Regions from separate parts of the Halomonas sp. BC1 genome, predicted to be linked through region 3. Evidence: predicted binding sites of a transcription regulator. Region 3 holds the regulator's gene; each other region holds the start of a gene.
The links. The regulator FNR, encoded in region 3, switches genes on or off when oxygen is low (the NO sensors DNR and NnrR bind a similar motif). The targets are predictions, from matches to a motif close to TTGATNTANATCAA.

Region 1 (10,309 bases), on a different contig from region 3:
TTCCAGAACATCACCAACGCACGGCAATTCGCCGGACTAAACTTTACCGACAAACGTGCCCGCGAGGGGATCGATTACGCCCACCGACATGGCAAACGCGTTTTTTGCGCTATTAATACCTATCCCCAGCCCGATGGCTGGCAACACTGGACTCGGGCCGTAGACCAGGCCGCCGAACTGGGCGTGGATGCACTGATTCTCGCCGATATGGGACTGCTCGACTACGCTACTCGCCATCACCCTGAAATCTCGCGGCACCTTTCAGTGCAGGGTTCGGCGACCAGCCATGAAGCGCTTCGCTTTTACCACCAGCATTTCGGCATCAAGCGCGCCGTACTGCCACGGGTACTGTCAATCACTCAGGTACGCGACCTGGCCAAGCAAACACCGGTAGAACTGGAGGTGTTCGCTTTCGGCAGCCTGTGCATCATGGCCGAAGGACGCTGCTATCTCTCCTCCTACCTGACCGGCGAATCGCCCAATACCCGGGGCGTCTGCTCGCCAGCGGCCCATGTCCGCTGGGAAGAAACGCCTGAGGGCTTAGAGTCGCGCCTTAACAATGTTCTTATCGACCGCTACGCCGAAGGCGAGCGCGCGGGCTACCCCACCCTATGCAAGGGTCGCTTCGAGGTGGCGGGCGAGACCTATCACGCCATTGAGGAACCCACCAGCCTCAATACCCTGGAGCTATTGCCGGAGCTACGCGACCTGGGTATTAGCGCCGTCAAAATTGAAGGTCGTCAGCGCAGTCCCGCCTATGTCTCTAAAGTGGCCGGGATCTGGCGTCAGGCGCTCAACCGCTTAGAGGCCCCGCCTGAGCGCTTTGATCCAGACCCCGCCTGGATGGCCGGCCTTGCCGAGCTTTCCGAAGGTGCCATCACTACCCTAGGCGCCTACGAGCGCCGCTGGAAATAGGAGCCTACTATGCCGAACACTACACCTCCCCCATCACTGACCTTATCAACCAGCCCTCTTCAACTCTCACTCGGGCCGGTACTTTTTTACTGGACTCGGCAACGCTACGCCGACTTCTACCGCGAGGCGGCCGACTGGCCGGTAGAGATTATTACCCTGGGCGAAACCGTCTGCTCGCGGCGCCGCGACATGAAACTGGACGACTGGCTAGGCATTGGGCGCGAGCTCGCCCAGGCGGGCAAGCAGGTGGTACTCGCCAGCCAGACACTGATCGAGTCTGAGGCCGACTTGCGTGACTTGCGCAAGCTGTGTGACAACGGTGATTTTATTGTCGAGGCCAATGACCAAAGCGCCCTGCAACGACTCTCCAGTGCCGGACTGCCCTTTATCGCCGGTGCTGCGCTCAACCTCTACAACCCGGCGACGCTGGGCGTCATGGCACGTGCTGGAATGAAGCGCTGGCAAGCGCCGGTGGAAATGTCACAGCAAGACTTAGCCAAGCTTATTCACGACTGCCACCAGGCAGGCATTCCCCACCCATGTGAAGTATTCGCCTACGGGCATCTCCCCTTGGCCTGGTCGTCACGCTGTTTTACCGCCCGGCGCCACCAAACACCCAAAGACCGCTGCAAGTTCGTCTGCCAAAAATACCCCGAAGGCTTAGTGCTACGTTCACAAGAGTCCCGGGATGTTTTTACCCTGAACGGTATTCAAACCCTTTCCAGCGCCTGCCAGGATCTGCGCCATGAACTGACGGTCATGGCGGATATGGGGGTATCAGTGGCGCGTCTCAGCCCACGGGCGGAAGGCATGGCCGAGGTGGTCACGGCTTTCGACCAGGCCCGCCACGGCAGGTTAGCTACGCCCGATCCTTTGACGCTGGTGGATGCTGAAATCTGCGACGGTTACTGGTATGGCCGACCTGGCATGGATAACACCCGCACGATGACTGGCTAAAGCCATAGCCTAGGCGCCACCACGTCTTACTATTTTTCCCCACCATTTTTGATCTGGATCATTTATTGCAAAATCCTGAACGCTTACCCTTCAACACCACATGTAGTACTTATTTTTATTAAAGTTAGCATATATAGGTGAATTGGGTGAAAAGCTCCACAAGCGTTCAGGTAGCAAAGCATCATATTGACGTCGCCTCGACGGTCAATGAGTACCTCCAACGCGCCGACTGGCGTGTTCACGCCAATGCCAACCAGGGCTATTCATTGGGCGGTTTAATCCTCAACGTCTCGGGCAAGTTGATAGCCAACTACTGGCTCGATGAGATTTATCCCCACGCCGTGGGGGAAGCTCATAGGGAAGGTGATTTGCATATTCACGATCTGGATATGCTGTGCGGCTATTGCGCCGGCTGGTCGCTGCGTACTTTGCTGCTAGAAGGATTCAATGGGGTGCCGGGACGAGCCGAAAGCAACCCGCCCCGCCACCTTTCAAGTGCCCTCGGGCAAATGGTTAATTTTCTTGGCACCTTGCAGAACGAGTGGGCCGGGGCACAAGCCTTCAGCTCTTTCGATACCTACCTGGCCCCCTACGTACGCAAGGACGGCCTCACCTATGCACAGGTCAAGCAGGCGCTTCAGGAATTCATTTACAACCTCAATGTGCCTTCGCGCTGGGGTAGCCAGACGCCCTTCACCAACCTAACCTTCGACTGGGTCTGCCCCGACGACTTGCGCCAACAGGTACCGGTTATCGGTGGAGAGGAGCAGCCGTTCAGTTACGGCGAACTGCAGGTTGAAATGGACTTGATCAACCGGGCCTATTTGGAAGTGATGGAGGCCGGTGACCGCCACGGGCGTGTGTTCACCTTCCCGATACCCACTTATAACATCACACATGATTTCGACTGGGAAAGCGACAACGCCGAGCGGCTCTTCGCACTGACCGCCAAGTACGGCCTGCCCTACTTTCAAAACTTTCTAAATTCGGATCTGGAACCCCACATGGTGCGTTCCATGTGCTGCCGCCTGCAGCTTGATTTAAGTGAACTGCTCAAACGCGGCAACGGCCTGTTCGGCAGCGCGGAGCAAACCGGATCGTTGGGAGTAGTGACGATCAACTGCGCCCGGCTCGGTTACCGCTTTGCCGGCGACCGAGCCGGGCTGTTCAGTGAGCTGGATCGCCTACTGTCGCTCGGGCGCGATAGCCTCGAGCTCAAGCGCGAGCGCATTCAGCAACTAATGGATCAAGGGCTCTACCCCTTTACCCAGCGCTACCTGGGCACCTTACGCAATCATTTCTCCACTCTGGGTGTGAATGGGCTTAACGAAATGGTGCGCAACTTTACTGGGGATCGCTGCGATATAGCCGACGCCCAAGGGCTGCAGCTGGCGCTGGATCTTCTTGACCACGTCCGGGAGCGGATGCGCGAATTTCAAGAACAGACCGGCCATATGTATAACCTTGAAGCTACCCCTGCAGAGGGCACCACTCACCGCTTTGCCCGGGAGGATCTGACTCGCTTTCCTGACATAATTCAAGCCGGTACACCCGAGGCGCCCTACTACACCAATTCCAGCCAATTGCCGGTGGGTCATACCGATGATCCCTTTGAGGCATTGAGCCATCAAGACCCCTTACAGACTCGCTACACCGGTGGCACGGTATTGCATCTCTATATGCGCGAACGGATTACCTCGGCCTCCGCCTGTCGCAAGCTGGTAAAAACGGCGCTCTCTCACTTTCGCTTACCCTACCTCACAGTCACACCCACCTTTTCGATCTGCCCGGTGCATGGCTACCTGGCGGGTGAACATGAGTTCTGCCCCAAGTGCGACGAAGCACTGTGGGCAAAAACGGCGAGCGCAATCGACGCCGCCACGGCTTGAGGCATTTGCCTCACTTTTTATCACCTCGTTTAAGGAACACGCTAATGCAAACCTCCCAATATGCTAGCTTGCCCACTGAGCAGCGCCAGCGCTGCGAAGTCTGGACCCGCGTCATGGGTTACCACCGCCCGGTAAGTCAGTTCAATATCGGCAAACGTGCCGAACACCAGGAGCGCCGCCATTTTACTGAAGCCGCCGCCTCTCGGTAGCTAGCCTTCACTTTTCTCTAACGACGGCTGGGGGGTCTGGCGACAGGCGCCCCAGCAGGGGGATCTCACTATGGCTATGCAGACGACACTTGACGACATCACAACTAAATTATCTTCGGTTCGGCTGCCGATTGCCGGCCTTGTGCCCATGACCACCCTGGATTATCCCGATCATCTGGCGTGCGTTGTCTTTCTCCAAGGCTGCCCGCTACGCTGCGGCTACTGCCACAATCCCAACATGATCCCGCCGCGCCGAGGTGAATCCCAGGAGTGGCAAGCGATACTGGAATTCCTGAGCACCCGGCAAGGCCTGCTGGAAGCGGTGGTTTTCAGCGGTGGTGAGCCCACCCTGAATGCCGATTTGTCCGATGCAGTAAAGGAAGTGAAAGCATTGGGCTTTAAGGTGGGACTACATACCGTCGGCCCTTATCCTGACCGCCTCACCCAGCTATTACCGCACCTCGACTGGGTGGGGCTGGATGTAAAAGGACGCGGAAAAACGTTTGACCGCATCTGCGGCCGTCCCGGCATCTGGCAGTTGCATGCCCGTAGCTTGGAGGCTTTGCTCGACAGCGGACTCAATTTCGAGTGCCGTACCACCATTCACTGGAAAGATTTTCAGCTTGCCGATGTGGAACGCCTGGCACTGAGTCTTGCCGACTGTGGGGTACGCCACTATGCGCTGCAGGTGGCCCGCAGCGAGCAATGCTTCGACCCTACCTATTCTCTGCCAGTTGCCAATACTCCATCTACAGCTCAGATGAATGCGCTGATAAGCCGTTTGAAACCGCACTTTGACCAGCTCGAGCTAAGGCACTAACGCTTTCCTTCTTGACCTAGGCCAGTATTGGTACCCCCATGTTCTGATTGCAACTTACTGAACGTTCATACAACATGTTTCTTTTACAGTTGGATTACTCTCGGAGCAAAGCGCACTCCATGCATCTCACTCGATTCACCGATTATTCAATACGCGTGCTGATCTTCCTCGCCGTGAAAGGCGAAGAGCGCTCTACTATCAACGAGATCGCAGAGACCTTTGATATTTCTCGCAATCACCTGATGAAAGTCGTTCAGGAGCTTAGCCAGAAGAACTACGTTACCGCTATTCGGGGCAAGAATGGTGGCCTATTGCTAACGCGCGACCCCGCTACTATCGTGCTGGGTAAACTCGTGCGCGAAATGGAACATGGCATGGAGCTAGTCGAGTGCTTTCATAGCGATAACAACTGCATCATCACCCCTTCGTGTCGGCTCCAGCCCATTCTAAACGAAGCCCTATCAGCGTTTCTGGAGGTGCTTGACCGCTATACATTGGCAGATGTGTTGTCCAATCGTTACCCACAGTTGGCAGGACTAATGCGTATCCCCACCGTCAATGTCTAACGATCACTAGAAACAACCCTATTAATTTCAGCTAAGGAAATTCTGAATAGTTGCTCTACAATAAATGCATTAAAAATGCATTTTAACACGCTATTAATGATTCCCACTTTGCCGAATGAGGTACTCTATGGCTATCTCCCCATCCTCCATGCCCTCCGCTTCTCAAGAGGCCACTTCAACGTCGACTTCCTCTAATACGTTTATCGGCATAGGGGCGGTCAGCATGGCTGACCGATCCCCTGCCACACCACCCGGCATGCGGGTCCGCACCGGGCGGTTCGAGAAGTTGAGGTTATGAGAGACGGGGCACGCCCAACCGATCAAAGTAGGCCACCGTTAATACATGATGGACTCCCGACAGACTGTTGTGCCACCAACGACGACTCAACGCCGCCACCGATTGTGCTACCCTCGGCGTCGCGCCAAGACGCAGCAGCTCACGATAAATCGTCTTACCCCGACGCCATTGCTTTAGGTGCAAAGCTCTTAAACGTCTTCGTATCCACCCGTCCAGCGACCGCCAGATACGAGGTGTTTGCGACAGCTTAAAGTAGCCTTGCCAGCCTAAAAGGTAGCGTCGTAGATAGGCGACGACCTGTGCGATACTGCGCCCGCCATTTCGGCGTGTCAGTTGCCTAATCCGCTGTTTAAATGTCCCCAACGCTTTGGCTGATATACCACGTCGGACATCTCCACCCTTGGCTTCCCACAGGGCGTAGCCCAGGAACTTGCGGCCAAACACGCTGGTGACCGCACTCTTGGACTCATTGATCGTCAAGCGCAGCTTACTGTAACAGCGTCGTAGCAAAGCCATGACTCGCTCCCCTGCTTTCTGGCTACGCACGTAAACGTTGCAGTCGTCGGCATAGCGAGCAAAGTGGTGGCCGCGATGTTCCAGTGTGCGATCCACCTCATCCAGCAGGATATTGGCCAGTAGCGGCGATAATGGGCCACCCTGCGGCGTCCCCTCATGCCGATGAATGACCACCCCTCCTTCCATTATTCCCGCATTCAAATACGCACGAACCAGATGGATAACACGATTATCCTGGATGCGTTTCCTCAGGCGGTCTATCAGGATGTCATGATTGACTCGGTCAAAGAATCGTGACAAGTCAACATCAACAACGGTGTGGTAACCCTGTTGGGCGAAGCGCTGAGCAGCTTGTACGGCATCATGGGCACGGCGGCCCGGACGGAAGCCGTAGCTGTGCTCGCTAAAAGTAGGATCGATCAGCGGTTGTAGAACTTGCAGCAGTGCCTGTTGGATAAGACGGTCAGTCACGGTGGGTATCCCCAGTTCTCGTTCGCTTCCATCTGGCTTCGGAATAGCCACTCGGCGGACAGGCTGAGGATAATATCGACTTGCAAGAAGCTGCTGTCGAATATCGGGCCAGGCCCACCTTAGGTGCTCGGCGGTCTGAGCAATGTCCAGACCATCGATGCCTGCTGCTCCCTTGTTGGCACGCACGCGCTTCCATGCACGTAGCATGTTCTCTCTTGCGAAGGCCCGCTCAAGCAGACCTTGCCCTGCGTCCTCCGACACTTGTCGCGGGAGGCCAGTTTCATCGCTGGAGCAGGACGACAAGGCTTCACCTTGGCATGCCTTCTCCCGCCCCGCAGTCGCGGGCATCTGATGCATTACTGATCTCATCGACAAGACGTTTGACGCTCCTTCTCGTTCAGCCCTTTGCTCCAAAAAAAAGACGAGGAGCTACTACGGCCTCTGCTGACTTCTCGCTCCGTGTGGTCACGTTGCCCTTTCAGGCATAAGGCGAGATCTCCCCGGGTAAGGACACACTCCTTCACCGCACAACCGCCGGATATACGCTACGTCGCCTTGGCCACAAGAGCTTCGCGGCTTCTTGCCCGCTCGCCCTGCTCGGCAGCGCCTCCTATCCGGTTCTTGTTCATCGGCTCGCGGTTTACGCTCCACGCTTCCTTCCCACGGTTGGTCACCCTTCCGCAGTTGCGCTTCGCTTCGTTCGCTGTGGCCAGCTTACGGGAGGACTTGCACCTCCAGGAGTGCGCCCGTGCCGGGCGCACAAGAAAAGCCGTGGACGTGGCACGGCTATCGTTGTCTATATGCTCTTTCTGGGTAGCGTGTTAGCGGTGGTCACCACCCCCATAGGGGTACTCATTGCCCACATGAAGAGAAACGATGCCGAGGAGTGGGTCGCTTCCCATTTGCAGTTTCAGATTAGAACGTTTTGGGTAGGGCTTTTAGGCGGGGTGTTGTTCACGGGAATTTGGCATCTACTGGGCTGGCTCGGGCTACCCGCCGTAGCTCCCTGGGCTCTGGGTTACCTCTATTTTACAGCCTGCCTGATCTGGATGGTGGGCCGTTGCGGAGTAGGCATTACCCACCTCACCAACAACCGTCCAGTGGCTAACCCACACAGTCTTGCCTTTGGCGGTGCCCGGGTCACCCTGGCTGATCGCTAATGAGCGTTTGAACACCTCAGTGGTTTTAATACGCCTGCATTCGAACGGATGCAGGCGTCTTCTATTATTCGTTCAGCCATCCTGACCGTCGACTCGCGCCTGCATCAATGGCCATGTGTAGTGCACAACGAATATTGCGTAGGCCACGCACCAGAAGATGATGCTCAGCGTATAGGTCCAGTGGGTAATCTGGGGAAATAACGCCAAGACGGGTGAGCGCACCAAGGCGGCTATTAGCATTAAGCCCAGCGCCACACCAATACCGGGCAAAGTGCGTATGGGGCGGCCCGTATGACCTAGCGAAACCCTGGCCATCATGGCCAGCATCATGGTGCCCATGCCACCAATGGTCAGGGCGTGCACGGCAAGTTCAATACGCATCAGCCCCATGAGTGCCAAGACCCACATGACAAGCCCTAGCGGAATACAGGCGTAGCTGCCGTGCAGCCCCCAAAGTAAAGGTTCACGCCAGCTATGCAACCCACCCCAACGCGCCATGCGAACAGTGTTGGCCAACGCCGCTAAGAGCATCACTCCCCCCATTAAAAAAGCAGGAATGGCAACTCCCAACATGGTGACCAGCTGCAGCACGACTACGCCAGCCGTACTCACCAGCGTCACTCCTTCGAGTAAAGCAATAGGTTCAGGTTTGGTGCGGCCCAAACGATTGGCAGTGAACATGGCAATCACGCGCCCGCCCACTACCGTCATCATCAGTGTGATTAACAGTACGGTCAAGTAGGCTGCTTGGCGGATCAGCTCGGCGTCACCCTGCATCACCCCTAAGTGCATCGCCAGATTAGCCGTGGCAAATAGCAACAGCACGGGTATAAAGATCAAGTTGCGCCACCGCTTTGCGGTAATGACCAGTCGCGCCATAACAATGGCGACCACGGGAAGAAATGCAAGGTCAACCGCCAGCAGCAGCCATCCTGGCAAATCCATGGGAAAAGCCATCAACACCCGACCCAACAACCATAACACCACCAGACCCAGTAGCGGCCCGCCGCTTAAGCTCGGCAGTCCTGTCCAGTTTCGTACAGCGGTAAGCAAAAACCCCCCGATCACCGCTGCGGCAAAACCAAACAACATCTCATGCTGATGCCAGAACACCAGGCCGCCATAAGGGCGCAGCAAAATATTGCCATGCCAAAAGCCCAGCCATACCAGTAGAGATAAAATACTGAACAGCGCGGCCAACAGGAAAAAGGGCCGAAAAGCCAGCCGTAACAACGGCAGTTGCTTGAGCTTGGAGGCAGGTTGGGAGGAGGTGATAGTCGACATAGCATAATACCCCACTGAATTACTTGGATTTGCATTGTGCGCTAGGCTAATTACAAAAACCATGACAAGTATCAAAAATGCATCTTATAGACTCAGATAAGCTTCATCGTCGCTCGATAACAAGCGCTTTTGCATTGTATTCAGGCCTTGTTATTCCAATAGCTAGCAGCCCCTCTCCTTAAGGAACCGCTGATCAATTCGGTTCTAAGCGGCTGAAGCGCTCAGAATGGTACTTTCACCGCATCAGCGGTCGCTTTCTGACCAGTAAAGATGGCCTATTTCCCCTGCCAGCCGGATTATTCGGCTGGCAGGGCAGATTCAAGGCGCACTGGCCCCGTCAACTCGTCCTTCACATCTCGTCGCCAGCACCAGGTTGGCCAGCCCGAACAGGCTGAATAGCTGCGCCTGGTTCTTGGCCAGCCCCTTGTAGCGCACCTTGCGGTAGCCGAAGAGGTTCTTGATGACGTGGAACGGATGCTCAACCTTGGCGCGGATGCTGGCCTTGGTTCTCTCGATCTTCAGCAGCAGTTCTTTCATCGGGCTCTCTTCCATCTTCTTGATGCCGCCCCGTTTGGCCGCGATACAGCAACGGGAATCCTCCGCGTCCTTCTCTTCACCCAGGCGCTTGCCCATACCGATGTAGCCGGCATCAGCGTGGACTCGCTTGTCATCATCCCGCACCAAGTGGTCTGCCATGGTGACATCTGCCACGTTAGCCGAGGTGGCAACCACGGTATGCGTCAGCCCGGTCACCGCGTCGACGCCAATGTGAGCCTTCATGCCGAAGTACCATTGGTTGCCCTTGCGGGTCTGTTTCATCTCGGGGTCGCGCTGCTTGGCCTTGTTCTTGGTGGAGGGCGCGGCCGCGACGATGGTGGCGTCGACAATGGTGCCCTCACGCATAAACAGCCCCTTCTCGGCCAGGTGAGCATTGATCTCCTCGAAGATCCGCTGCGTCAGGGCATGCTTTTCCAGCAGATGGCGGAAGCGCAGTAGTGTGGTCGCATCCGGCACGCTCTCGATGGCCAGGTCGATCCCCACGAAGTCGCGCATCGCCTGGCTGTCGTAGATGGCATCTTCGAGCGCCTCGTCAGCAAGCGCATACCACTGTTGCAGGAAGTAGATCCGCAGCATGCGCTCAAGGCCGATGGGCGGCCGGCCCCGCTTGCCCGCCGCGTTCGGGAAGTAGGATGGCGACAACGCATCGATCAACCGTTGCCAAGG
Region 2 (10,309 bases), on a different contig from region 3:
ATGGCGTCTACGGCGAAGAACGCCGCAAGGGTTTGGCCAATGTCGGCAAAGGTGCCGCGCTCGCCCAACGGGCCGGGGGCGAAGCCTGCGCCGCGTACCATGATCGGCACGTATTCGCGGGTATGCTCGGTGCCTTCCCAACTGGGGTCGCAGCCGTGGTCGGCGGTGAGCAGCAGCAGGTCGTCGTCATCGAGGGCTGCCAGCAGCTCCGGCAGGCGGGCATCGAAGTGCTCCAGCGCGGCGGCGTAGCCCGGTACGTCCCGGCGATGGCCGTAGACCGAATCGAAATCCACGAAGTTGGTCATGATCATGGTCGGGCGGTCGCTGGTCTCGTTGGCGGTGCGCGCGACTTCCGCCAGGGTGGCATCCATCAGCGCGTCGTGGCCGCTGGCCTTGACCTTGTGGGTAATGCCGCAGTGGGCGTAGATGTCGGCGATCTTGCCAATCGACACCACTTCGCCCCCGGCATCGGCGAGCTTTTGCAGCACGGTGGGGCTGGGCGGCTCGACGCTGTAGTCGCGGCGGTTGCCGGTGCGCGCAAAGCTTGCGCGGTCTTCGCCAATGAACGGCCGAGCGATGACGCGGCCAATGTTGTAGGGCTCCAGCAGTTCGCGGACGGTTTCGCACAGCGCGTAGAGGCGTTCCAGGCCGAAGTGCTCTTGATGGGCGGCAATCTGGAACACGGAGTCGGCCGAGGTGTACACGATCGGTTTGCCGGTGGCGATATGCTCTTCGCCCAGGCGAGCGATGATCTCGGTGCCTGAGGCGTGGCAGTTGCCGATCACGCCGGTCAGCTCGGCGTCACGAATGATGGCGTCCAGCAGTTCGAGTGGGAAACTGTCGGTTTTATCGAGGAAGTAGCCCCAGTCGAAACGTACCGGCACACCGGCAATTTCCCAGTGGCCGGAGGGGGTGTCCTTGCCGCTGGAGATCTCTTTGGCGTGGGCGTAAGCGCCCGTCAGTTGGTCGGGCAAACTGACACCTTCCGCCACGCTGCCAGTGGCGTCGCGGTGGGCGTGGAACAGGCCTAGCGCGGCCATGTTGGGCAGCGACAATGGGCCGGAGCGCTCGGCGGTGTTGGCTTCTCCTCGCGCGCAGGCGGCAGCGATGTGGCCCAGAGTATCTGCCCCCTTATCGCCAAAGGTGGCGGCATCGGGGGCGCTACCGATCCCGAAAGAGTCGAGTACCAGGACGATGGCGCGGCGCATCAGGCTTCTCCTCGGAAGGTCTCTTGCAACAGGGTGTTGGCGGTGGCGTCGGCATCGCCGATGGTGACCGCCGCACGGAGCTGAGCAGCGGCACGGGCCGCGGCGTCTTCCGTGCGGGCGTGGACGATGGCCAGCGGGCGCTGGCTGTCGACACGGTCGCCGATTTCGACGATGTCGCTGAAGCCCACGCTGTGATCGACGCTGGCGTCGTTACGCAGGCGGCCGCCGCCCAGCTCTACCACGCTCATGCCCACGGCGCGAGTATCGAAACGCTGCACGATACCGCTCTGCTCGGGGTAGACCGCTTGAACGATCGGGGCGGTGGCCAGGTAGCTGTCCGAGCGCTCCATGAAGTCGGCGGGGCCGCCCAGTTCGCGCACCATACGGGCAAACACTTCGGCTGCTGCGCCGGAGGTCAGCGCGTTGTCCAGCTTGGCGAGGGCTTCTTCGCGGTTGGCCACCAGTTTGCCCGCAATCAGCATCTCAACGGCCAGTTCGCGGGTGACCTGCATCACGCGGCTGTTGGCTCGCTCGCCGCGCAGCAGCGCCAGGGTTTCGACGATTTCTACCGCGTTACCGGCACACGGGGCCAGTGGCTGGCTCATGTCGGTAAGCAGGGCGGTGGTGGGTGTGCCTGCCTGGGTGGCCACGTTGGCGATGCTTTTAGCCAGCTCGCGGGACTTTTCCGGGGTGGGCATGAACGCGCCGCTGCCCACTTTGACGTCCATTACCAGGGCGTCCAGGCCAGAGGCCAGCTTTTTGCCCAGAATCGAGGCCGTGATCAGCGGGATGGACTCCACGGTGGCGGTGACATCACGCACGCCGTAGATGCGCTTGTCGGCCGGGGCGAGGTTGCCGGTTTGGCCGATGATCGCCACGCCGGTGGATTTCACCACCTCACTGAAGCGCTCGGGGGCGGGGTAGGGGTCATAGCCGGGGATCGACTCCAGCTTGTCCAGGGTACCGCCGGTGTGGCCCAGGCCCCGGCCGGAGATCATCGGTACGAAGGCGCCGCAGGCCGCGACCCACGGGCCCAGCACCAGCGACACCAGATCGCCCACGCCGCCGGTGGAGTGCTTGTCCACGATGGGGCCGGGCAGGTTGAGCGAATCCCACTGCATCACGTGGCCAGAATCGCGCGTGGCGGTGGTCAATGCCACGACTTCTTCGCGGCTCATGCCATTCAAAAAGACCGACATGGTGAAGGCGCCGATCTGCGCATCGCTGATACGGTCATCGGCGATGCCCTGCACGAACGCCTTGATCTCTTCAGCGGGCAGCAGCTGGCCGTCGCGCTTCAGGCGAATCAGTTCTTGAGGGAGCAGCGCGTGGTGAGAAGCGTTGGACGACATTTAGTAGCCTCCGTTGGTGATGGAGAGCAGCGCCGCGTCAGCGCCACCGTCGAGTGTGTTCAACAAGTTGCCCAGCAGGCTGGAGGCGCCAAACCGGAAGTGTGCCGGGGTGACCCACTGCGGTCCCATGATGTCGGCTGCCAACGCCAGGTACTCAGCGGCTTCTTCTGCGCTGCGTACGCCGCCGGCGGCTTTGAAACCAACGTCTTTGCCGCTGGCCTTGATGGCCTTGAGCATGATCTCGGCGGCTTCCAGCGTGGCATTGACCGGCACTTTTCCGGTCGAGGTCTTGATGAAATCCGCGCCACCTTCGATGGCCAGCTCACTGGCACGTTGGATCAGCGCAGGGTTCTTGAGTTCGCCGGATTCGATGATGACTTTCAGCAATGCCTGGCCACCACAGGCGGCCTTGCACATTTCCACCAGCTCGCGGCCAGTCTCTTCATCGCCTGCCATCAAGGCGCGGTAGGGGAACACCACGTCGACTTCATGAGCGCCCGATGCCACGGCTTCGCGGGTTTCACGGGCCGCGCTCATGATGTCATCGCCTCCATGGGGGAAGTTGGTGACCGTGGCGATCTTGACCTGGTCATCCAGCTTGTGGGCGCTCAGCGCACGGGCTGCCGTGACGATGAACGAGGGGTAAACGCACACCGCTGCCGGGTGGCCGTAGGGGGTCTTGACCTGCTGGCACAGCGCTTCGATCACGCTGTCGGTGTCGCTGTCGTTCAGGCTGGTGAGGTCCATTAACGTCAGGGCGTGACGGGCGGCCTGGATAAGCTGGGGGGAAGCGGTGGCAGTCATGAAGTTCTCATTAATCGGTAAAAGACAAAACGGGCACTGCGTACTAAAGCAGCGCCCGTTGCGTTATCGCGTACTCGCTGCGTCAGGCGGTGAGGCTGCTCAACGCCAGGAAGAAACCGGCAATCGAGGCAGACATCAGGTTGGAGAGCGTGCCTGCCAGCACGGCTTTCACACCAAACCGAGCAATCTCCTTGCGGCGGGTCGGGGCAATGCTGCCCAGGCCACCGAGCAGAATGGCAATCGACGACAGGTTGGCAAAACCACACAAGGCAAATGACAGGATGGCCATGGTGTGGGGCGTCATCAATTGACCCGTGGCAGCCACCACCTGTTCCCCTTCAATGTAGGGAGCCAGGTTGATAAAGGCCACGAACTCGTTGACCACCAGCTTCTGGCCGATGAACGAGCCCGCCAGGGTGGCTTCTTCCCAGGGCACGCCCAGCAGGAAGGCCAGCGGGGCAAACAGCCAACCCAGAATCAGCTCCAGGCTCAATGCCTCGAAACCGAACCAGCCGCCCACGCCGCCCAGAATACCGTTGACCAGCGCGATCAGGGCGATGAAGGCCAGCAGCATGGCACCCACGTTGGCTGCCAGCATCAGGCCGGAAGTCGCGCCAGAAGCCGCTGCATCCAGCACGTTGGCGGGCTTGTCGTCCTGCTCTTTCAGCTCTTCATCGACCTTGGAAACGCTGTCGCTATCTTCCACGTTCTGGGTTTCCGGCATGATCAGCTTGGCGAACAGCAGGCCGCCAGGCGCCGCCATGAACGAGGCCGCCACCAGATACTCCATGGGAATGCCCAGCGCGGCATAGCCCGCCAGCACCGAACCCGCCACGGAAGCCAAGCCACCACACATCACCGCAAACAGCTGCGAAGGGGTCATGCGGGCAATGAACGGACGCACCACCAGCGGTGCCTCGGTCTGGCCCACGAAGATGTTGGCCGTGGCCGAAAGCGACTCGGTGCGCGAGGTGCCCAGTGCCTTCTGCAATGCGCCACCCAGAATCCGGATGACCCACTGCATGATGCCGACATAGTAGAGCACGGCAATCAGCGAGGAGAAAAAGATGATGACCGGCAGGACTTTGATGGCGAAGACGAAGCCGACATTGTCCACGTCAGCCAGCCCGCCAAACAAAAAGCCGATACCGTCATTGGCGTAGACCAGCACCTGGCTGACGCCTGCCGAAATGGCCTGCAGAACGGCCTGGCCAAACGGTACGTAGAGCACGAACGCACCGATACCCGCCTGGATCGCGAAGGCACCCAGCACGGTACGCAGGCGAATCGCCTTGCGGTCATAGGAGAAAACAAGCGCAATGGCCACCAGAGTGACCATGCCAACCAGGCTCATGATGAGGGTCATGGGAGTACCTTCGGAGCGTGAGAAGTGGGAGCGATTACAGCAAGTTTAGCTTGACTGAGTAAATCATCGCGTTCTGATAGGCGTCGGGTGTACCCAGCTTGTTCTCTGAGTAGCGATACTGCACGCCGGTGGTGATCAAGTCAGACGGGTGCCACCAAAGGCTCAATGCGCCGTTGGTCCCCACGCTCCCTGCGGTACCGTTGACGTAGTTCTGGGAAAGGTAGTCGCTGTCGCGACCGAAGGTCTGCTCGTGCCAGTTGGTCACACTGAAGTTCTGGTCCAGCGCGGTGAAGTCATAGCCCGCGACCCAGCCAGCCATGTAGCCGTTCATGCCCGTGTAGCCATCACTTTGAACCCTGGCAGCACCGATGAAGGGCTTGAACCACAGGCCGTTGGCGAACGTCGTGCGGTAGCCCAGGCCGAGAATCTGGTCCTGCTCGCGGCCATTGAAGCCGTAGTCGCGGAAGTCATAAACGTGGGCGTAAAGCGACAGCGGGCTGTCACCCAGGTAAATGTGCGAGGTCACTTTGCCTGCGGTACGGAAGTTGTCCTTGCCGCCACTGGCTTCGTCGAACTGGTCGTTGGTCGGGTTCTCGAAATCGAAGAAGCCGTAGAACTCGCCCCAGCCAAAGCCGACGCCGCCTTCGATTTCAACGAACGTGAAGTCGCTCTTGGCGGCATTGCTCGCCGTGCGCGCTTCGGTGCCGTTGGACCAGTCCAGGTAGTTCAGGGAAACGTTGGCAAACGACCAGTGCGGGGTCATTGGGTCACTCGCTGCGTCATTGGCAACGGCCGGGGCTGCGGCCAGCGCACCAGCCAGGAAAACGCCAGCGCCAAGCGTGACGAGCGAAGAAACGTAAGAGGGGGATAAAGCGGTCATGAAAGCCTCAACAAGGGTTATTACGGTGCCACGAGTGGTGGCATACCGACGTTGTGGGTCGTGCAGGCTGGCGTTAATGTTAAAATTATAACATCGAGTGTTATTTTTTTAACGTTGATTTGCAAGTATTGTCACATCAACACTACCCGAGTGTTTCATGCGCCTCATGGCGGCAAACAGAGTGGCGGGGGAGTGGAAATTCGCGGGGCGCTGTCTCAGCATAAGCGTACCTGTGCGCTGTAACCCGATAACAAGATGAATCACAAGGAGATGCCTGTGAATGACCGGAGTGCCCAGCGCCTGGCCATGTTGCAAGAAGCCCTGGCAAGCGGGGGAACCTTGCACCTGCGCGATGCTGCCGAGCTGTGCGGAGTGTCGGAGATGACCATTCGCCGAGACCTCGCCACGCAGCCATCTCCCTTGAGCCTGCTGGGGGGGCGGCTGGTGATGGCCAGCTACCCCGGCGTGACGCCGGTCTACGACCTTACCGAGCAGCAGGCCAGCCACTATCATGTCAAACATCGCCTGTGCCAGCGTGCCGCCAGTTTCATCGATGAAGGCGACACGCTGTTTATCGACTGTGGCTCTACGCTGATTCCCTTGCTGGGCCAACTGAGCCACTTCCGCGAGCTGACCGTGGTGACCTACGCGCTGAACGTGGCCAACACGGTTGCCGCGCTGCCCAACGTGCGGCTGGTGCTGCTGGGGGGGGCTGTTTCACGCCTCGTCGCAGTCTTTCGGCAGCGATGGCATGCGGGGTGCCATCGAACGGCTGGGCATCAACAAGGCGCTGATTTCAGCGGCAGGAGTAGACTGGGAGCGCGGAGTGAGCTGTTTTCACTTCCACGAAGTGGCTCCCAAACAAGCGGCGATTGCTACCGCCATGCAGCGGTTGCTGGTGGTCGATGCCAGCAAGTTCGGCGTCGTACGGCCCGCCTATTTTGCCTCGCTGGCCGATTTCGACGTGGTGATCACTGACGACGAGCGCGCCCCTGGCCTGCTGGAAAACCATCCCGCCAGCTCCCTCAGCATCAGCGTTGCCTAACACATTTGGCCGCCCCTGGGGTGCGGCAAAGCGTCTCTTTCTGATTGACGGAGATCAATGGAAAATACTTTAGTCTTAATTTATACACGCAACGTGTGGTTAAGACTCGCTACCTAGCCCTCCCGGTAGCGCATACCTTTCCCGGAGCACGTCAATCCTCGACGGTTTTGGGAAATGTATGGGGTAATAGTTAGCTTGCTACTTAGCTGGCTAGTTAGCCAGCCAGCAGCAGGCTGTATCAGCCACTCTCTCACGAGACTACACCCATGCAATTACCTACCCTTTGGCGCAGACGAGGCATTCTTGTGCTCGTTGTGCTGTGCCTGCTGTTGGCGGGCTGCAGTTCTGCATTGCTGGACCCAAAGGGGCAGATTGGCGTCGAGCAGCGCTCGCTGATTCTGACCTCCTTTGGGCTGATGCTGATTGTGGTGATCCCGGTGATCGTCATGACGCTGCTGTTTGGCTGGCGTTACCGGCGCAGCAACAGCGTTGCCAAGTACCTGCCTGACTGGGCCCACTCCAATGCCATCGAGGCAGCGGTGTGGAGCGTGCCTTGCGTGATCATCGCCGTTCTCGCCTTTCTTACCTGGCAAACCTCGCGCTCCCTGGACCCCCACAAGCCCATCGAAAGCAGCGTAGCGCCCATGGAAATACAGGCGGTGGCGCTGGACTGGAAATGGCTGTTCATCTACCCCGAGCAGGGCATTGCCAGTGTCAATGAAGTGGCCTTCCCGGTGGATACGCCGGTGCGCTTCAGGGTCAGCTCTGGTTCGGTGATGAATGCGTTCTTCATTCCCCACCTGGGCAGCCAGATCTACGCCATGGCGGGCATGGACAACGACGTGCACCTGATCGCCGATGAAGTGGGCGTCTACCCAGGCCGTTCCACCAACTACAGCGGAGCCGGTTTCTCCGGCATGACCTTCGACGCCCACGTGACCTCGCCAGCCGACTTCGATGCCTGGGTGGCCAACGTGCGTGAAGCAGGCCAGACCCTGACCTACCCCGAGGGCTACAACGCCCTGGCGACCCCCAGTGAATACCACCCGGTCGAACACTACTCGGCAGTGGCACCCGCCCTGTACGAAACGATTCTGACCAGCTTCCACGGGGGTGGTGAAGGCCACGGCGGCCATGGTGGCCACAGTGACCATGCGGCACATAGCGACGCCGTAGTTGAAGCCCACGACAGCCATGGCGAAAGCGGTGAGCTCGAGAGTGCCCAAGTGGCCTCCCATCACGCTGCCTATGGCCACGTTACCAATCAGCACGCTAGCGATGAGCACGCCATGGGCGGCCATCCTGACAGCGTAGAAGCCGGGGGTTGAACATGTTTGGAAAATTGACGCTCGACGCCATTCCGTATCACGAACCGATCATCATGGTCGTGGCGGCGTTCATGGCGATTGGCGGTGCGGCGCTGCTTGGCGCGCTCACCTATTACCGCAAGTGGGGCTGGCTGTGGAACGAGTGGTTCACCTCCGTCGACCACAAGAAGCTCGGTATCATGTATTTTGTGGTGGCCCTGGTCATGCTGCTGCGTGGCTTTGCCGATGCCATCATGATGCGTACCCAACTGGCCTTGGCGGCCGGGGGTGCCGCAGGTTATCTCCCTCCTGAACATTACGATCAGATCTTTACCGCCCACGGCGTGATCATGATCTTCTTCGTTGCGATGCCCATGGTCATCGGCCTGATGAACCTGGTGGTGCCACTTCAGATAGGCGCCCGCGACGTGGCTTTTCCGTTTCTCAACAACTTGAGCTTCTGGCTGTTTGCGGTCTCTGCGGTGCTGGTGAACATCTCACTGGTGGTGGGGGAGTTCGCCAAGACCGGCTGGCTCGCTTATGCGCCTTTATCGGGGATAGAGTTTAGCCCTGGGGTGGGGGTCGATTACTGGATATGGGCCTTGCAGATATCCGGGATAGGCACGACGCTCACCGGCATCAACTTCTTCGTCACGATCCTGAAAATGCGCACCAAAGGCATGACCCTGTTCCGCATGCCGATCTTCACCTGGACATCGCTGTGCGCCAATATCCTGATCATTGCCTCGTTCCCCATTCTGACCGCGACCATTGCCCTGCTGACGCTGGATCGCTACTTCGGCATGCACTTCTTCACCAATGACTTTGGCGGCAACATGATGATGTACGTCAACCTCATCTGGGCCTGGGGCCACCCGGAAGTGTACATTCTGATCCTGCCCGCCTTTGGCGTGTTCTCGGAAGTCATCGCGACCTTCGCCCGTAAGCGCCTGTTCGGTTACAAGACCATGGTGTGGGCCACCGTGGCCATCACGCTGCTGTCGTTCATCGTCTGGTTGCACCACTTCTTCACCATGGGCGCCGGGGCCAACGTCAACGCCTTCTTCGGCATCATGACCATGATCATTGCCATCCCCACCGGGGTGAAAGTGTTCAACTGGCTGTTCACCATCTTCCGTGGCAGCCTGGAGCTGACCTCGCCGGTGCTATGGACCCTGGGGTTCATCATCACCTTTACCCTGGGCGGCATGACCGGCGTGATGCTGGCGCTGCCAGCAGCCAACTTCGTCCTGCACAACAGCCTGTTCGTGATTGCCCACTTCCACAACGTCATCATCGGCGGCGTGGTGTTCGGCATGATGGCGGGCCTGACCTACTGGTTCCCCAAAGCGTTCGGCTTCACGCTGAGCGAAAAGTGGGGCAAGCGTTCGTTCTGGTGCTGGTTCATCGGTTTCTACGTCGCCTTCATGCCGCTTTACGTGCTGAGCTTCTTCGGTGCCGTGCGTCGCATGCAGTCCTACGCCAACCCTGAATGGCAGCCCTGGATGATTCTGGCCTGGGTGGGTGCCGTGATCATCATGATGGGCATTGCCTGCACCGTGATTCAGTTCTGGGTCAGCGTGCGCGACCGCAAGCTCAATGCCGACCTGACCGGCGACCCCTGGGATGGCCGCACGCTGGAGTGGTCCACGTCTTCCCCCGCGCCGTTCTACAACTTTGCCCGTTTGCCGGAAGTGGGCGACATCGACAGCTTCTGGTCGCAAAAACAGCGCAGTAACGAACAGCTCGAAGACGCGCCCTACACCGATATCCACATGCCCCGTAATACCGTAGTCGGCCCGGTGATCAGCCTCTTCGCACTGGTGCTGGGTTTTGCGCTGGTGTGGCACATCTGGTGGCTGGCGGGCGTCGGTGCGTTGGGCGTGGTGGTGAGTTTCCTCGCCCGTGTGTTCAACGATGACATCGACTACTACGTGCCCGCTGCCGAAGTGGAGCGTATCGAGCGTGAACATCAGCGCCGCAAAACCTCGGCATCCAGCAGCGCTGTCGATAGCGAACAAACCAACTATGTGGAGGCGCGAGCGTAATGGCCACGGATACCTTACATCACGGGGCCATCGTAGAGCCCCACGAACATCACGATGCCGCAGGCACCAAGGTCTTTGGCTTCTGGGTCTACCTGATGAGCGACCTGGTGATCTTCGGGTCACTGTTTGCCACTTATGCCGTGCTCATGAAGGGCACGGCGGCGGGGCCTACGGCTGCCGATATTTTCGAGCTGCCGTTCGTGCTGGTCGAAACCTTTCTGCTGCTGTTCAGCAGTTTTACCTTTGGCATGGGCGTGTTGGCCATGAATGCCGAGCGGGTGGGGCAGGTCAAGGCGTGG
Region 3 (10,309 bases):
GCCATGTTCACCTTCTTTCTGCTGTTTGGCCGCTACGTGGAGGGCCGCGCGCGGCGCCGTAGCGGCCACAGCGGCAATGCGCTGAGCGGCGTACTGCCGGTCTCGGCCATTCGTCTGGAGGCGGATGGCAGTGAGCGTATTCTGCCTGCCAGCGAACTGGCGATTGGCGACCGCGTATTGATCAAGCCAGGCCACGGCGTCCCTGCCGATGGCGTGATCGAAGAGGGCGAATCCAGCCTCGACGAATCCATGCTGACCGGCGAGTACTTGCCGGTGACCCGGCGCATCGGCGATAGCGTGGTGGGCGGCAGCCAGAACATGGAAAACCCGCTGACCATGCGCGTCACCCACCCTGGCAATACGGCTCGGGTAGCAGGCATCGTCGACCTGACCGATCGCGCCTTTGCCAGCCGCCCCCGCCTGGCGCAAATGGCCGCCCGCATGGCCCACCTGTTCGTCCTTCGGCTACTGCTGGTGACGGCCTGTGTCACCATCACCTGGTGGATCATCGACCCGTCGAGAGTGCTCTGGATCATGATATCGGTACTGGTGGTCACCTGCCCCTGTGCACTGGCTCTGGCCACGCCCACGGCGCTGACCGCCGGCCACGGCCAGCTGCGCCAGCGGGGCGTGCTGATTACCCGCGCCGATGCCATCGAGTCGCTGTCCAACGTTACCCGCGTCATCTTCGACAAGACCGGCACGCTGACCCGCGGTGAAATGCAGCTCACCCAGACCCAACCGCTGGGGCATCACGATAGCGAGCATCTACGCGCCATTGCCGCCGCGCTGGAGGCCCACTCCGAGCATCCTATCGCCCGCGCCTTCCGCCCCTTCCGCGATGCCACGCTTCAGGCACGCCATGTCAAGAGCCATACCGGTAGCGGCCTGGAGGGCACCCTCGATGGAGCCGTCTGGCGGTTGGGCAAGCCCGACTTCGCCAGCCAGCAAAGCATCGCGGTGCCGGGCAGCGGGCAGTGGCTGCTGCTGAGCGAAGATCACCAGCCGCGCGCCTGGTTCAAGCTGCATGACGGCATTCGGGAAGACGCCGCGCAAACCGTGGCGGCCCTGCAAGCACGCGGTCTGGCGGTGGAGCTGCTCTCCGGGGATACCCGGGAAGCCGTGGAAAGCCTGGCCGATCAGCTCAATATCGAGACCTGGCACGCGGGCCAGTCCCCCGAGGACAAGCTGAACCGGCTGCGCGAGCTGCAGGCCCAGGGCGAACGGGTGGTAATGATTGGCGATGGCATCAACGATGTGCCCGTGCTGGCGGGGGCCGATGTCGCGATTGCCATGAACAGTGCCACCGACCTGGCGCGTACCCGCGCCGATGCGGTACTGATGAGCCCACGCCTGATGCGTATCCACGATGCCGTGGATATTGCCCAGGCCACCCGCCGCATCATGCGGCAAAACATGATCTGGTCGGTGTGCTACAACTTCTCGGCCTTGCCGCTGGCCGCCATGGGGCTCATTCCGCCCTGGCTGGCCGCCATCGGCATGTCGCTGAGCTCGCTGGTGGTGGTGGGCAACGCCTTGCGTCTATCGCGTTGGCGCAGTGCTCCAACCCCCAGCATCGCCCCCACCAAACCGGTGACTGCATGAGCATTCTGTACCTGTTGATTCCGCTATCGCTGATCCTGCTCGGCCTCGCGGTCTGGGCCTTCTTCTGGGCGGTGAAGCACGACCAGTTCGAAGACCTGGAAGGCCCTGCCCACCGCATCCTGTTCGATGACGACGAAAACGACCTGACGCCTGAACAGCGCGCCGAGCGAAAAAACAGGGCCAGGCCGCCTCGCGACCAAGAGCCCCCGCCATGAACCCGACCGGGCTGGACCTGCCGCCGCTGCTGGCGGCCTGGGTATTTGGCCTCATGGGCGGGGCGCACTGCATCGGCATGTGCGGTGGCATCATGAGCGCCCTCACCTTCGCCGTGCCGCCCAGCATGCGCCACCCTGCTCGCCTGGGCGGGCTGCTGATGAGCTACAACCTGGGGCGTATTCTCAGCTACATGGTGGCCGGAGCGCTAGTGGCTGCGCTGGGCACACTGGTCTCGCTCTCCCCGGCCGCCGGAGTGAGCCTGCAGGTGGTGGCGGCGGTCATGCTGATTCTGATGGCGCTGTACATCGCCAACTGGTGGAAAGGTCTGCTCCGGGTCGAGGCCGCCGGACGCTACCTGTGGCGCTATCTCGAACCCCTGGGCCGACGGTTGATGCCTGTCGTGCACCTGCCCCAGGCTTTTGCCCTGGGTGCAATCTGGGGCTGGCTACCCTGTGGGCTGGTGTACTCCATGCTGGCCTGGAGTCTGGCCACGGCCGACCCGCAGCAGGGCGCGTTGCTGATGGGTGCCTTCGGACTGGGCACCCTGCCAGCCCTGCTGGCCACCGGCCTGGCGGCTCGCCAGATGGGCCAGCTCATTCGCCACCCCGCCACGCGTACCGTGGCCGCCTTGACCATCATCGGCTTTGCCCTGTGGCAACTGTGGTCGCTGCTGCCGACGGCCCTCCACCCATAGCTTGATATAGCTCAACGCTTTGCCCGCTTCGATGCCTTAGCATGCAGGCATATGTCGGCCGGTGGCCCACCACCTGGCTACTTTGCCCTGTTACCACGGAGCGTCTCTTCATGCCCCTTGCCTCTGCTGCCACCGTACCTCCTCACCTCGCAGCGGCCGAGACCCCTGCCTGGGACGAGGCCCTGCTGCGCCGTTACGACACCAGCGGCCCACGCTATACGTCCTACCCTACGGCACTCTCCTTTGACGCAGACATCGGTGCCGACGACGTCACTGAAGCCCTGGCGCGCAGCAATGCCAGCCAGCGACCGCTCTCCCTGTACGTGCACGTGCCCTTTTGCCGCAAGATCTGCTTCTACTGCGCCTGCAACAAGATCGCCACCAAGAATACCCAGCTGGCCGAACCCTACCTATCGCGCCTCGATCGTGAAATGGTGTTGACCTCGCGCCATCTGGATACTCGGCGGCCCGTGCAGCAACTGCACTGGGGCGGTGGCACCCCAACGTTCCTGACCCTGGCGCAAATGAGCGACCTGGTAGACAGGTTGGACGCGAGGTTTGGGCTCTCCAACGCTCCTGACCGCGATTACGCCATCGAGATCGACCCCCGTGAAGCAGATGTCTTTACCCTGCGCCACCTGCAGTCGCTGGGTTTCAATCGCCTCAGTCTGGGCGTCCAGGACCTGAACCCTAGGGTACAGGCGGCCATCAACCGCGTGCAGCCCAAGGTCATGACCGAAACCCTGATGGACGAAGCACATCGGCTGGGCTTTCGCTCCCTCAATCTGGATCTGATTTACGGGCTACCGTTTCAGACCGAGCAGAGCTTTGCCGACACGCTTGGCCAGGTCATCGACCTCAACCCGGCCCGCTTGTCGGTGTTCAATTACGCCCACATGCCCAGCCGCTTTGCCCCCCAGCGGCGCATCAGCGAGACAGACCTGCCCAGCGCCGACGAGAAGCTGGCGATCCTGCGCACCACCATCGAGATGCTCACTCAGGCAGGCTATGTGCATATCGGCATGGACCACTTTGCCCGCCCGGACGACAGCCTCGCCCAGGCCCAGCGCCAAGGCACTCTGCAGCGTAACTTCCAGGGCTACTCCAGCCACGCCCAGTGCGACCTGATTGGCTTGGGCGTTTCGGCCATTTCCCGTATCGATGATCTGTATGCCCAGAACCCCACCCAGCTGGCCGCGTATGAAGCGGCATTGGATGAAGGTCGGCTGGCAACCGTCAAAGGAGTACGTTTAAATAAGGACGACCTAATGCGGAGAGACGTCATCGAGCGCCTGATGTGCGATATGGAAATTGACCTGGCCAGCGTTGGCCAACGTTGGCACATCGACGCGCCCGCCTACTTCGCCAGCGCGCTGGAGCGCCTGCAGCCCGCCGAGCGGGATGGCCTGCTGCAGCGCGAAGGGAACCGCCTGCGGGCAACACCGACCGGGCGGCTGCTGATTCGCCACCTGGCCATGGCGTTCGATGCGCGCCTGCCAAGCCAGTCATCGCAACGCTACTCGAAGATCGTATAAACGGCACCTTGAGATATCCACCCCCTGACCCTATGATGGCTAATGAAAAGGGAGAACAACATGCCATATCCTGCCAGCCAACGACGTTCACTGCTGCAAGAGGCGCGCTGCCAGACCTGCAGCCTCAGCTCGCTGTGCCTACCGCTCGCTCTGGAGCTGGAGGATATGAGCCAGTTCGACGCCATCATCCGCCGCCGCGCACCGCTCAAGAAGGGCGAACCGCTGTTTCGCCAGGGCGATGCGTTCACCAGCGTCTATGCGGTACGTTCCGGCAGCCTGAAACAGGTGACCAGCGAAGGCAACGGCAACGATCAGTTGACCAACTTCTATCTGCCCAGCGAGCTGGTGGGGTTGGATGGTATCGATGAAGAGCAGTATCCCGGCAGCGTGATCGCCCTGGAAACCACCACGGTGTGCGAGATTCCTTTCGACCGCCTGGACACCCTATCGGAAGAGCTGCCGGAGCTGCGCGGCCAGCTTTACCGCAGCATGAGCAAGGAGCTGCGTGACGATCGGCGCATGATGCGCCTGCTATCGCGCAAGACCGCCGACCAGCGGCTGGCCAGCTTCCTGATTACCCTCTCCGACCGCTTCCGGCGGCGCGGCTACTCGCCCTACAGCTTCCGGCTCTCCATGTCCCGCGCCGATATGGGGAACTACCTGGGCTTGGCCGTCGAGACCGTCAGCCGTATCCTGAGCCGCTTTCAGCAGCAGAACGTGGTGGCCGTCTCGGGCCGAGAGGTCAATATTCTCGACCTGCAGCGGCTCATCACCCTGGCCGAAGAAGAGGAGCAGGCGATCAGCTCACGTTGAACGCCTGAATACGCCCTTCCATCAGCGCCGCCTGTTTGGCTTCCAGCCCGACGAAGTCGAACAGCGCCCGGTCGGCCAATTGGGAAGGCGCCACATTGGTGACGGCCTTGAACATGCTTTCCAAGCGACCCGGGTGCTTCTTGTCCCATTCGGCCAGCATGTCCTTGACGATCTGACGCTGCATGTTGGGCTGCGACCCGCACAGGTTGCAGGGAATGATCGGAAACTCCATCAGCCGTGAGAATTCGGCAATGTCCGCTTCCTTGCAGTAGGCCAGGGGGCGGATCACGATGTTCTTGCCGTCGTCGGACAGCAGCTTGGGCGGCATGGCCTTCAAGGTCCCGCCAAAGAACATGTTGAGAAACAGCGTCTCGAGGATGTCTTCCCGGTGGTGACCCAGGGCAATCTTGTTGGCGCCGATCTCCTCGGCAAACCCGTAAAGTGACCCGCGACGCAGCCGCGAGCAGAGCGCGCAGGTGGTCTTGCCTTCCGGGGTTTTCTCCTTCACCACCGAATAGGTATCCCGCTCCAGAATGTGGTACTCCACACCCAGCTTATCAAGGTAACGGGGCAACACGTGCTCGGGAAAGCCCGGCTGTTTCTGGTCGAGATTGACTGCCACCAGGGAAAAGTTGACCGGCGCATTGCGCTGCAGATTGCGCAGGATTTCCAGCATGGTGTAGCTGTCCTTGCCACCCGACAGGCATACCATGACCCGATCACCCTCATCGATCATGTTGTAATCGATGATGGCGTTGCCCACTTCACGACGAAGACGCTTCTGCAACTTGTTGAATTCGCGCTTCTGTTTGGCATCCTGAAGTTCAGGCTGCTGTTCAGGCGCCGCATTGGTGGCACGCGTCGCCGAGGAGGGGTCGAAAAAGTCAGGTGATAACATGGTCGTTGTACTGCCGATGGGTGAAGGAGCAGCGGCTATTCTACAAGACTCGCAGGCGCGACCCAATACAAACCCATCGTCGGCCTCTGGCCACACCGAGCGGCAGCGCGTCGGCTCACACCGTGAAAAGGCGCTCACTCTGCAGGCGCTGATAGAGCAGCGCCGCCGCCGTGGCCTCGCTGTGCACCGAGGGCCAGGCCAGCGGCAAAGACCAGCATGACAGCGCTTCGTTGATGCTCGGGCCGACCTCTGCCTGGGGATGCAAGCGGCGTAGCTGACGAGCGTGCAGCCTGGCCAGATCGACTTGGGCATTGGGTAGCCCAAACCCCAGCGTGGCTTTGAACATCCGACCAAGCGGCGCCAGCAAGGTATCCAGCTGCCACCCCACCACTGGCCGATTGCCGATGAACTCCGCCAACGCTTCGACTCGGGCTGCCAAGGCAACCGGCACAGCGCCCTGCTCCTGACGATGAGACAAGGGCTCGTCGACCATGGCCAGCGTGTCGCTCCAGGCATGGCTGGTCAACACCCGGCGCGGCGTCAATACGACAGCGGCCACGCGCAGCTCGCCCGGGCGAGCCTGGCTTTCACGACACGCCAACGCCACTGCTTCTTCGCCCATATAAGGCTGGAACAGCCAGCCATGCGGCGTGTCCGCGAACCGCCGTCGATCGCTTTCACGCTGCACCAGGGTTCTCAGTGAGCCGCTCAAGAGACCCACGTGCCTATCCAATAGCCGCATTCCACTCACGAATACTCCAGATGATAACGATGGGACAGCCGCTGCTTGAAGTCCTTGACGATGTGCAGCGCTTCGCGTAGCAGGTCACGCTCCAGCGATGAAAGCTCCTGGACCACGACTCGGTTGGTGCGTTTGCCGGTATCGGCATCGCGGGCGCCCGCGCTTTTCAGCTCCTGCAACTGCTGCTTCAGACGCAGCTCGGTAAACAGCGCCAGCGCCTCACCCAGGTCGTCGGCAAAGCGGCGGTCCAGACGGCCATCGGCGGCCAGCGCATCGAGCCGATCCAGCGTAGAGGTCGCCTTGATGCGCCGCTCCAGCGCCATGGTGCGCACCCCATGAACAATCGGAAAAATGCCGCCTTTCTTGATATCGATGCCGTGCTGGGGCTTTTTCAGCGAACCAAACAGCGTCAACGGCGTCGAGAAACGCAGCGCTGCGCGGGCGAAATAGGAGAGCAGCAGCTCATCATGGGAACAGCGCGCAAACAGCGCCTCACGCACACGGTCCAGCAGCGCAGGGTTGCCCGCGACGCCGTGGGCATCCAGCAAAATGGCCAGCTTCATCAGACTGTCGCCATCCCGGGCCGACACCCACCTGGCGATGTTCGACTCCCACGTCGACACCGTTCCCACCCACTCAGGGTTACACACCATGATGTTGCCAGGGCATGGCGGGTAGCCCAGCTGCACCAGCGTCTCTGACAGGGCGTTCATGCACTCGGCCACGTCCGGCCACTGGCAATCGTCAGCCAGGATCAACCCGTTGTCCTGATCGGTTTTGAGAATCTGCTCGCCACGCCCCTCACTGCCCATGACCATCAGGCAGCTTTGCGGGTGGTACTGCTCGGGCACGGTCAAGGTCCACGCCTTGCTCATGATGCGGCCATTCAACGCGGCCAGCAGGTCCATGGCAAAACGCAGCTTGACGCCCTGGGCCATGAGCGCCTTGACCAGCTCGGGCGTGCGCTGACTAGCCGATGCCAGGGCAGGCAGGCTATCGGCTTGCTCCACTTGCAAGCTGACCACATAGCTACGGCTGGAGAAGAACCCCAATACATCCGTCAGCTCCACCACCCCTTGCACCTGAGCCTCTTCCATCACCACCACCCGCGATACCTGATGGCGGGTCATGGTGATCAAGGCGTCAAACAGGTACTGCCCAGGAGCAACGGTGACCAGTGACCGATTGGCCAGTGACGCCACCGGGGTCTCCAACGAGGCGTTTTCGAGCACCAGGCCATTGAGCAAGTCCGTCTTGGTGACCATGCCCGGCCCGCCTTCGGTGGCCACCAGCAGGCTATCGGCATGGCTGTCTTTCAACTGCTGGACGGCCTGTTGAATAGAGGACTGGGCATCCATCATCAGCGGCAAACGCATGCACTCGCTCACTCGGGCCAGCATGAACCCCGCCATGGTGACTCCCCCATCGGCACGCTTCTCGGTCAACAGGCGCGCCTTGTGAGACAGCGACTGCTTGAAAAACTGCTCGAACGCCGGGTAGTGTCGGCACAGCTGGCTGAACAGCACCTTGGGCATGACGTAACACAGACACTCGTCTTCGGCCTGAAAGCGGTAGCGGCTCTTGCCATTCAGGATGCTGATCGCACCAAACAGGTCACCCGCCGTATAGTGGCCGATACGCGCACTGGCAGCCGGCAGTGAGGGGTCCAGCTCGGCCACCTCGCCCTTGTGGATCAAGAACACCGAGGCGCCAGGCTGGCCCATTTCCAGAATGACCTCATCACGTTCGAAATAGGCCAGGTCCATGCCCCGGCGCACGTGATCCCGACCCTCCTCGTCCAGCAGGGTGAAGGGCAGTTGAGACAGCTCTACTTCTACCATGTAGCAACCTCGATCAAGCGCCTTGTATCGCGCCACGCAATGGCTTTTGTGATTATTATTAACCTGTCACTCTCTTTGACCTGCTTTGCAACCTGCTACTTTACGCTATAAAGCTAACGTCTTAACGACCTTGGTTTAGCGACTAAAGTCGCGCTTTTCCATTTCTTCTTTAAAGCTCTTTGGTCACTTTTACCAGGGTAGCAAACATTGGTTTAGCCAGAGCCATAGACCATTGTCCTATCGTCATGCCCCAGCTTGCAAAAAACCTCGATTATTCTCTAAAAAACAGTAAGATATAAAAACAACACAGGGCCAAAAAAAGCCCTTGCCAAGGCGTGATACCAAAGTCTGGGATTTATTTTTTTGTATTTATTGCCCAGTATTATTAGCGAGTCATACAGGGTTAAAGCACACCACCCTAGCCATGTATCCAGAGCCGCTGACAATCACTCGAGAACACCTCAACGCTGACGGCTTAACAATAATAAGGTGACGTGCCTGGTAACGCCATTCAAGGAATCCACCACCGACAGGATCTCTTGTCTACGTTGCCCTGATGGATCACACGCTATCTTGAGTTCACTTTCCACCCCTAAAAATCACAACTGGAGAGCAACACAATGGCAGACGACAAGACCAATGCTGCTGAGTACTGGAAGGCCAACGTACGCCTGATCTTTGGGTGCATGATCGTTTGGGCCTTCGTCTCTTACGGATGCGCCATCCTCTTCCGCCCACTGCTGACCAGCATTTCCGTTGGCGGTACGGACCTGGGCTTCTGGTTCGCTCAGCAAGGCTCCATTCTTACCTTTATCGGCCTGATTTTCTTCTATGCCTGGAGAATGAATCAGCTCGACAAGAAATTTGGCCTGGGGGAGTAAGCAAGCATGAGCCAATTTGCCATTAACCTTCTGTTCGTAGGCGCATCGTTCGCGCTCTATATCGGCATTGCGATATGGGCGCGGGCCGGGTCTACCAAGGACTTTTACGTGGCGGGGGGAGGTGTTCACCCCGTGACCAACGGTATGGCCACGGCCGCCGACTGGATGTCTGCCGCGTCGTTCATCTCCATGGCCGGCCTGATTGCCTCGGGTGGCTACGCCAACTCCACCTTCCTGATGGGTTGGACGGGCGGCTTCGTTATCCTGGCGATGCTGCTGGCACCTTACCTACGCAAGTTCGGCAAGTTTACCGTGCCGGATTTCATCGGTGAGCGCTTCTACAGCCGCACCGCCCGCGTGGTAGCGGTGGTGTGTCTGATCATCGCGTCAGTGACCTACGTTATCGGCCAGATGACCGGCGCTGGCGTGGCGTTCTCTCGCTTCCTCGAAGTGCCCAGTACCTGGGGAATCTGGATCGCCGCAGCGATCGTTTTCCTGTACGCCGTGTTTGGCGGCATGAAAGGCATCACCTACACCCAGGTGGCTCAGTACATCGTACTGATCGTGGCCTACACCATTCCGGCGGTGTTCATCGCCATGCAGCTGACCGGCAACCCGATCCCGATGTTCGGCATGTTCAGTACCCACACCGAGTCGGGCGTTCCTTTGCTGCAAAAGCTGGATGACGTCGTCAACGCGCTGGGCTTCCGCGACTACACCGCAGATGTGGACAACAAGCTGAACATGGTGCTGTTCACCCTGTCGTTGATGATCGGTACGGCGGGCCTTCCCCACGTCATCATTCGCTTCTTCACGGTGCCCAAGGTGGCTGACGCGCGCTGGTCGGCTGGCTGGGCATTGGTATTCATCGCCCTGCTCTACCTCACCGCGCCTGCGGTGGCCTCCATGGCACGTCTGAACCTGATGACCACCGTCTATCCCGAGATGACCGGACAGGTAGAGGATTACGAAATGGCAGCGGCCGAGCCTCTGCTGTACGAAGACCGTCCCACCTGGTTCAGAACCTGGGAAGATACCGGCCTCATCACCTTCAATGACTTGAACAACGATGGCCGTATCCAGT

Region 1: a site for FNR is predicted at 1,921-1,934, ahead of B7L72_RS09055 (ribonucleoside triphosphate reductase). Genes of this name have one in related genera too.
Region 2: a site for FNR is predicted at 6,700-6,713, ahead of cyoA (ubiquinol oxidase subunit II). Genes of this name have one in related genera too.

Annotation. Positions count from the first base shown of each region.
Region 1 is NZ_LFGS01000011.1:47,181-57,489, reverse strand. It holds gene ubiU (ubiquinone anaerobic biosynthesis protein UbiU) at 1-915, shown strand, start outside; gene B7L72_RS09060 (U32 family peptidase) at 925-1,872, shown strand; gene B7L72_RS09055 (ribonucleoside triphosphate reductase) at 2,010-3,761, shown strand; gene nrdD (anaerobic ribonucleoside-triphosphate reductase) at 3,806-3,970, shown strand; gene B7L72_RS09045 (anaerobic ribonucleoside-triphosphate reductase activating protein) at 4,041-4,790, shown strand; gene B7L72_RS09040 (Rrf2 family transcriptional regulator) at 4,910-5,356, shown strand; gene ltrA (group II intron reverse transcriptase/maturase) at 5,649-6,848, opposite strand; gene B7L72_RS09025 (hypothetical protein) at 7,505-7,801, shown strand; gene B7L72_RS09020 (NnrS family protein) at 7,874-9,085, opposite strand; gene B7L72_RS09015 (IS5 family transposase) at 9,404-10,309, opposite strand, start outside.
Region 2 is NZ_LFGS01000019.1:439,007-449,315, forward strand. It holds gene B7L72_RS16070 (phosphopentomutase) at 1-1,208, opposite strand, end outside; gene deoA (thymidine phosphorylase) at 1,208-2,560, opposite strand; gene deoC (deoxyribose-phosphate aldolase) at 2,561-3,364, opposite strand; gene B7L72_RS16085 (NupC/NupG family nucleoside CNT transporter) at 3,447-4,730, opposite strand; gene B7L72_RS16090 (outer membrane protein OmpK) at 4,765-5,610, opposite strand; partial or broken gene B7L72_RS16095 (DeoR/GlpR family DNA-binding transcription regulator) at 5,887-6,655, shown strand; gene cyoA (ubiquinol oxidase subunit II) at 6,922-7,983, shown strand; gene cyoB (cytochrome o ubiquinol oxidase subunit I) at 7,986-10,010, shown strand; gene cyoC (cytochrome o ubiquinol oxidase subunit III) at 10,010-10,309, shown strand, end outside.
Region 3 is NZ_LFGS01000004.1:478,969-489,277, forward strand. It holds gene B7L72_RS03810 (heavy metal translocating P-type ATPase) at 1-1,605, shown strand, start outside; gene ccoS (cbb3-type cytochrome oxidase assembly protein CcoS) at 1,602-1,820, shown strand; gene B7L72_RS03820 (sulfite exporter TauE/SafE family protein) at 1,817-2,515, shown strand; gene hemN (oxygen-independent coproporphyrinogen III oxidase) at 2,626-4,050, shown strand; gene fnr (fumarate/nitrate reduction transcriptional regulator Fnr) at 4,111-4,863, shown strand; gene ttcA (tRNA 2-thiocytidine(32) synthetase TtcA) at 4,850-5,761, opposite strand; gene B7L72_RS03840 (DNA polymerase III subunit epsilon) at 5,877-6,482, opposite strand; gene B7L72_RS03845 (DUF294 nucleotidyltransferase-like domain-containing protein) at 6,509-8,344, opposite strand; gene B7L72_RS03850 (DUF4212 domain-containing protein) at 8,965-9,225, shown strand; gene B7L72_RS03855 (sodium:solute symporter family protein) at 9,232-10,309, shown strand, end outside.